3 regions of the Neorhizobium galegae bv. orientalis str. HAMBI 540 genome follow, and region 3 is predicted to be linked to each of the others. Evidence: predicted binding sites of a transcription regulator. Region 3 holds the regulator's gene; each other region holds the start of a gene.
What was found. The regulator HrcA, encoded in region 3, represses chaperone genes, less so after heat shock. The targets are predictions, from matches to a motif close to GTTAGCACTCNCNNNNNGNGAGTGCTAAC.
Positions count from the first base shown of each region.

Region 1: groES (co-chaperone GroES) is a predicted target of HrcA. The motif match lies at 864-892, and genes of this name have one in related genera.
Region 2: groES (co-chaperone GroES) is a predicted target of HrcA. The motif match lies at 925-953, and genes of this name have one in related genera.

Region 1 is NZ_HG938354.1:1,165,526-1,167,794, reverse strand. It holds gene RG540_RS28135 (J domain-containing protein) at 96-704, shown strand; gene groES (co-chaperone GroES) at 945-1,241, shown strand; gene groL (chaperonin GroEL) at 1,308-2,269, shown strand, end outside.
Region 2 is NZ_HG938353.1:441,561-443,829, forward strand. It holds gene groL (chaperonin GroEL) at 1-514, opposite strand, end outside; gene groES (co-chaperone GroES) at 574-870, opposite strand; gene RG540_RS02100 (TIGR01459 family HAD-type hydrolase) at 1,325-2,173, shown strand; gene RG540_RS02105 (bifunctional riboflavin kinase/FAD synthetase) at 2,213-2,269, shown strand, end outside.
Region 3 is NZ_HG938353.1:5,004-7,272, forward strand. It holds gene RG540_RS00030 (VOC family protein) at 1-61, opposite strand, end outside; gene rph (ribonuclease PH) at 80-796, opposite strand; gene hrcA (heat-inducible transcriptional repressor HrcA) at 973-2,052, shown strand; gene grpE (nucleotide exchange factor GrpE) at 2,170-2,269, shown strand, end outside.

The DNA.
Region 1 (2,269 bases), on a different replicon from region 3:
TTCGACGGCATCCGGCGATCCCCGAGTTCGAAAATCTCTTCGGTTGGGCGATCCATATTCGTTGCCGAGAAGACCAGCCGGCCGTATAAGGCGCGATGACGTCTGATTCAAAGATATTTGTTGGCCTGCGGTCGACCCGCAAAAAGCCGGCCCCGGACCACGAACCAAGTCGTGCGAAATGCCAATGGGACGGATGCGAAAAGAATGGCACCCATCGCGCTCCCGTCGGGCGAGATGCTGAGGGGCTGTATCTGCTGTTCTGTCCCGAGCATGTAAGGGAATACGGCAAAGGTTATAACTTTGCGCCAAATCTGTCTGACCCTTTAATTAGGCGCTATCAGACGGAAGCGGCAAACGGCAGCCGCCCGACTTGGGGTACTGGTATCAATCGCGCGTCGGAAATGCCGCTCCCCTCGACGGCCCGCTCCGGTTCTGCAAAGGCGACGAACGCACGTAAAAGCGCTGCAGAACGCCAGGCGGCACAAGTAGATCTTCAGCGACGCAAGCTCAAGGTATTGGAGGCCAAGGCTTTCGAGACCCTCGATCTTTCGCCGGATGCGACACCGGAGGAGATCAGAAGCCGCTACAAACAGAGGCTCAAGATGCACCATCCGGACGCAAACCATGGAGAGCGCAACTCTGAGGACGAGCTTCGAGCGTCGATCGACGCCCATAAGATCCTCAAGCTCAACGGCTTCTGCTAGGGGCGTGGCAAGGGATCTGCGGCACTCTCGATGGCAGCGGCCCGTACCTCCGACGAAGGGAGGCGGCATCCCGGATAGAGCGATTGCTGACGGCGGCTTACAGCGATGAAATCCGTGGAGTCGCCGCGGATGGCGGATCACAACTAAGGCACGAATCGCTCTAGCACTCTCAGCATAAGAGTGCTAAGGGTGTCCAACCGGGAACCCGCCATTGGGCTGCGCTCTCGCCAAGGAACCCAAATGAATAATACCATTTTTCGGCCGTTGCACGACCGCGTCGTCGTGCGCCGTATCGAGGCTGAAGCCAAGACCAAGGGCGGGATCATCATTCCCGATACCGCCAAGGAAAAACCGCAGGAAGGCGAGATCGTCGCCGTCGGCACCGGAGCACGTGACGAGAGCGGCAAGATCGTTCCCCTCGATGTCAAGGCTGGCGACCGCATCCTGTTCGGCAAGTGGTCCGGCACCGAGATAAAGTTCAACGGCGAAGACCTGTTGATCATGAAGGAAGCCGACGTCATGGGCGTCATCGCCTGATTTTCGGGCGCTTCTTTATTTCCTTTTGATGACGACTATGGGGCCAATGGCCCGGGAGTTATTGCCATGTCTGCCAAACAGATCAAATTCGGCCGTGATGCACGCGAAAAGCTGCTGCGCGGCGTCGACATTCTTGCCGACGCAGTCAAGGTCACGCTCGGTCCGAAGGGCCGCAACGTCGTGATCGACAAATCCTACGGCGCACCGCGCATCACCAAGGACGGCGTTGCCGTCGCCAAGGAAATCGAACTTGACGACAAGTTCGAAAACATGGGCGCCCAGATGGTCCGCGAAGTCGCTTCGAAGACCAACGACGTCGCCGGCGACGGCACCACGACTGCAACTGTTCTTGCCCAGGCGATCGTTCGCGAAGGCGGCAAGGCCGTTGCAGCCGGCATGAACCCGATGGATCTGAAGCGCGGCATCGATCTTGCTGTCACCGCCGTCGTCAAGGACCTGCTTGCCAAGGCCAAGAAGATCAACACCTCGGAAGAGATTGCCCAGGTCGGCACCATCTCGGCCAATGGCGAGAAGGAAATAGGCCAGTATATCGCCGACGCGATGCAAAAGGTCGGCAATGAGGGTGTGATCACCGTCGAAGAAGCCAAGACAGCCGAAACCGAGCTCGAAGTCGTCGAAGGCATGCAGTTCGACCGCGGCTACCTGTCGCCCTATTTCGTCACCAACGCCGAAAAGATGGTGGCTGAGCTGGAAGATGCCTATGTGCTGCTGCACGAAAAGAAGCTCTCCAACCTGCAGGCCATGCTGCCTATCCTGGAAGCAGTCGTCCAGAGCGGCAAGCCGCTGCTGATCATTTCCGAGGACGTCGAAGGCGAAGCTCTTGCAACGCTCGTCGTCAACAAGCTGCGCGGTGGCCTCAAGATCGCCGCCGTCAAGGCTCCAGGCTTCGGCGACCGCCGCAAGGCCATGCTGGAGGATCTGGCGATCCTGACCGGCGGCACTGTCATCTCCGAAGACCTCGGCATCAAGCTCGAAAACGTCACGCTCGAGATGCTCGGCCGCGCCAA
Region 2 (2,269 bases), 440 kb from region 3:
CGTTGCCGACCTTCTGCATGGCTTCAGCAATGTCGAGACCGACCTGCTTGTCGCCGTTTGCGGAGATCGTGCCAACCTGTGCGACTTCTTCCGAGGTCGAGATCTTCTTGGCCTTGGCCTGGAGATCCTTGACGACGTCTGCAACGGCGAGATCGATGCCGCGCTTCAGGTCCATCGGGTTCATGCCGGCTGCAACGGCCTTGTTGCCTTCGCGAACGATCGCCTGGGCAAGAACGGTAGCAGTCGTGGTGCCGTCGCCGGCGATGTCGTTGGTCTTCGAAGCAACTTCGCGGACCATCTGGGCGCCCATGTTTTCGAACTTGTCTTCGAGTTCGATTTCCTTGGCGACCGATACGCCGTCCTTGGTGATGCGCGGAGCGCCGAAGGACTTGTCGATGATGACGTTACGGCCCTTCGGGCCGAGCGTTACCTTGACTGCGTCAGCGAGAATGTCGACGCCGCGCAGCATCTTTTCGCGCGCGGTGCGGCCGAACTTGATTTCTTTGGCTGCCATTTTGATAACTCCTGAAAAGGGGTGTCAGCGATTTCGGATAAAGAGCAAACGGCCGGAAATCAGCCGATGATGCCCATGATGTCGGATTCCTTCATGATCAGAAGGTCTTCGCCATCGAGCTTGACTTCGGTGCCCGACCACTTGCCGAACAGGACGCGATCGCCAGCCTTGACGTCGAGAGCAGTGATGTTGCCCTTGTCGTCGCGGGTGCCGGTGCCGACGGCGACGATTTCGCCTTCCTGCGGCTTTTCCTTGGCGGTATCAGGAATGATGATGCCGCCCTTGGTCTTGGCTTCGGATTCGACGCGACGAACAACGACGCGGTCATGAAGGGGGCGGAAATTGGTGCTTGCCATTGTCTAATCCCTCGATCAAATGACATGGACGGGTGAAACCCGTATCTCGGTGCTGTTAGCACTCCCGGTTGGAGAGTGCCAGCCCGCGTCGAGATAAGGCTGGCTGGCGGATGAGTCAAGAACGGCCGTAAAATTTTCGAGACGGCTCGGAACTTCATACGAAATACGCTTAACGATACGGATGCTGGCTGAACGCCTGCTGTCTCACGGAACTGACGGCTATCTGCGGCCCCTTCGGGGTCTCTCGTTTCGGCCACCCCTTTCGGGCAGGTCGGCATGTTGCACGGGACTTTGGTGGAAGAATGGCGCCGACGCGGCTGCGATCCGGGTACCGTTGCGAAGAGTTATCCTTGCCGACGTCGGCGATCTCGTCGCGGTTTTTCTCCCGATTATCTCTTGTAATCCTCAACCGGGTTTGTCATGTGACCCGGGACTTGCGAGATGGGAAGATTACATGGCAAAGCGCATCGGCAATCTGAGCGAAGTGATCGGCGACTACGACGTTGTCCTCTCGGACGTCTGGGGTGTGGTTCACAACGGTGTCGAGGCTTTCCAGCATTCCTGCAAGGCGCTCGCCGCAGTCCGCGAAGCCGGCGCCACCGTCGTGCTGATCACCAATTCGCCGCGCACGGCACCCGGCGTCATCGAGCAGATGCGGGCGCTCGGCGTGCCAGACGGCACCTATGACCGGATCGTCACATCCGGCGACGTCACCCAGCACCTGATCGTCGACGGTCCGAAAAAGGTTTTTCTGATCGGTCCCGAACGCGACCTCAACTTGTTCGACGGGCTCGGCGTCGAGGTGGTCCCCGCCGACGAAGCCGAATGCATCGTCTGCACCGGCTTTTTCGACGACGAGAAGGAAGTGCCGGAAGACTATACCGACATGCTGATGGCGTTTGCCAAGCGTGACGTGCCCTTCATCTGCGCCAACCCGGATCTCGTCGTCGAGCGCGGCCACAAGATCATCCCCTGCGCCGGCGCGGTCGCGGCCTATTACGAAGAGTTCGGAGGCAAGACCCGCGTCGCCGGCAAACCGCACCGCCCGATCTACGAGGCGACGATCGAAGCCGCCCGCGAAGTGCGCGGCGATTTCCCGATGAACCGGGTGCTGGCGATCGGCGACGGCATGCCGACCGACGTGCGCGGCGCGCTCGCATACGGCCTCGACCTGCTTTATATCAGCGGGGGCATCCATGTTTCGGAATATACCGTCAACGGCCAGACCGACGAAGCGATCCTCAACGCCTGGCTGAAGCGGGAAAATGCCGCGCCGAAATACTGGATGCCGCGCCTCGCATAGCCCCCTGGGCCTGAATTGGGCCTGAACCGGAATCCGCGCATGACTGTCTTCCATCGCAACGAGAAGAAGGAACCGCTGCCCGAGGAGTTGAAGGGC
Region 3 (2,269 bases):
ATGCTTCGGCGGCATCGAGATCAGCGGCGTAGAGCGCGGTTTCGAGAATGCCTTCAATCAAACCGCACCTCTTTCAGGTTCAGGCAATCGCCTGCTTCTGCATCGCCACCAGTTCCTGGGTACCGTCCTGAGCGAGCGCCAGCAGCTTCAGGAACTCTTCCTGGCTGAAGGGCTTGCCTTCCGCCGTGCCCTGCACCTCGACGATTCCGCCGGAACCGGTCATGACGAAATTGGCGTCCGTCTCGGCAGCCGAATCCTCGATATAGTCGAGGTCGATTACCGGCTGGCCGGCAAAGATGCCGCAGGAGATCGCCGCGACATGGTCCTTGAGCACCTTGTCGACCTTGGTCATCGAGCGGGCTTCCATCCACTTCAGGCAGTCGTAGAGCGCAATCCAGCCACCGGTGATCGAAGCGGTGCGCGTGCCGCCATCCGCCTGGATGACGTCGCAGTCGATGGTGATCTGCTTTTCGCCGAGTGCTTCGAGATCGATGACGGCGCGCAAGGACCGACCGATCAGGCGCTGGATTTCCTGGGTGCGGCCGCCCTGCTTGCCGGCGGCGGCTTCGCGCTTCATGCGGTCGCCGGTAGCGCGCGGCAGCATGCCGTATTCGGCGGTGACCCAGCCCTTGCCGCTGTTGCGCAGCCACGGCGGCGTCTTTTCTTCGAGGCTCGCGGTGCAGAGCACATGCGTGTCGCCGAACTTGACGAGGCAGGAACCTTCCGCGTGCTTGGAGAAATTGCGCTCGAACGAGACCTTGCGCATCTGGTTCAACTGTCTGCCTGAAGGCCGCATGTTTCACTCCCTGGATTTCTGTTTCCGCCTTCTACGGCCCCGGCCAAGCTTTTGCAAAGAAAAAGCCCTAATGAGTGTACGAGCGAATGATCGTGGCTGGCGCAATTTTCCCTTTGGAGAAGGCGCGTCGAATGACTATATTTTATCGAATGATCAACGGAACGGTGAAGGTCTAGATGGGATTTTCGGCATCGACGGGTAGGGACAGCGGCTCTGTGCTCGATGACCGTTCGCGCGAAATTTTCCGCCGCATCGTGGAAAGCTACCTGGAAAACGGTGAGCCGCTGGGCTCCCGCAATCTTTCGCGGTTGCTGCCCATCTCTTTGTCACCGGCTTCGGTGCGCAATGTGATGAGCGATCTTGAAGAACTCGGCCTCATCTATTCCCCGCATATCAGCGCTGGCCGCCTGCCGACCCAGTCAGGGCTCCGGTTTTTCGTCGACGCCTTCATGCAGGTCGGAGACCTGTCTGCCGAGGAGCGTGCCAACATCGACCGGCAGATCCGCCCGGCCGACCGCGACCAGCCGATGGAAAGCCTGATGGCGGAGGCAAGCCGCATGCTCTCGGGCGTCTCGCGCGGCGCCGGCATCGTCATCACCACCAAGAGCGATCCCGTCCTCAAGCATGTTGAGTTTATCCGCCTCGAGCCGACCAAGGCGCTCGCCGTGCTGGTCGGTGATCACAATCAGGTCGAAAACCGTATCATCGAGCTGCCCGCCGGCGTGACGTCGTCGCAGTTGACCGAAGCGGCCAATTTCCTCAATGCCCACCTGAGTGGCCAGACCTTGCCGGAACTGCGCGGCCAGCTGAAGACCCTCAAGGACCAGGTTCAGGGAGAGCTTTATGCGCTCTCGCACGAACTGGTCGAGCGCGGTCTTGCGGTCTGGTCCGGCGACAGCGAGGAAGGCAAACCGACCCAGCTCATCGTCCGCGGCCGCGCCAATTTGCTTGAAGGCCTGGCGGATGTCGCGGATCTCGATCGTTTGCGGCTGCTTTTCGATGATCTCGAAAAGAAGGACAGCCTGATCGAGATTCTCGATCTCGCAGAAAAAGGGCCGGGCGTCCGGATCTTCATTGGCTCTGAAAACAAGCTGTTTTCCCTCTCTGGCTCCTCGCTCATCGTGGCGCCCTATCGTGACGGCGAGGACCGGATCGTCGGTGCCGTCGGTGTCATCGGGCCGACGCGGCTCAACTATTCCCGTATCGTGCCGATGGTGGACTACACCGCGCAGCTGCTTGCCAGGCTGTCGCGCTGAATTTTGCGGCCGGACCGCCCAAGTTTCCCAGCAAGCCTTGATTTTTCCACCTTAAACCTCGATATCGGGCACAAATCCAAGCCCGTAAATCGAAGCCAAGAATAACCGGAGACCGTCATGACCGACGAAACCAACAAGAACGGACCTGACGCAACTGCCGCGGAGAACACTGCGGAAGCCGTAGCATCTGCTCTTGAGGACGCGGCCAACCAGAAGA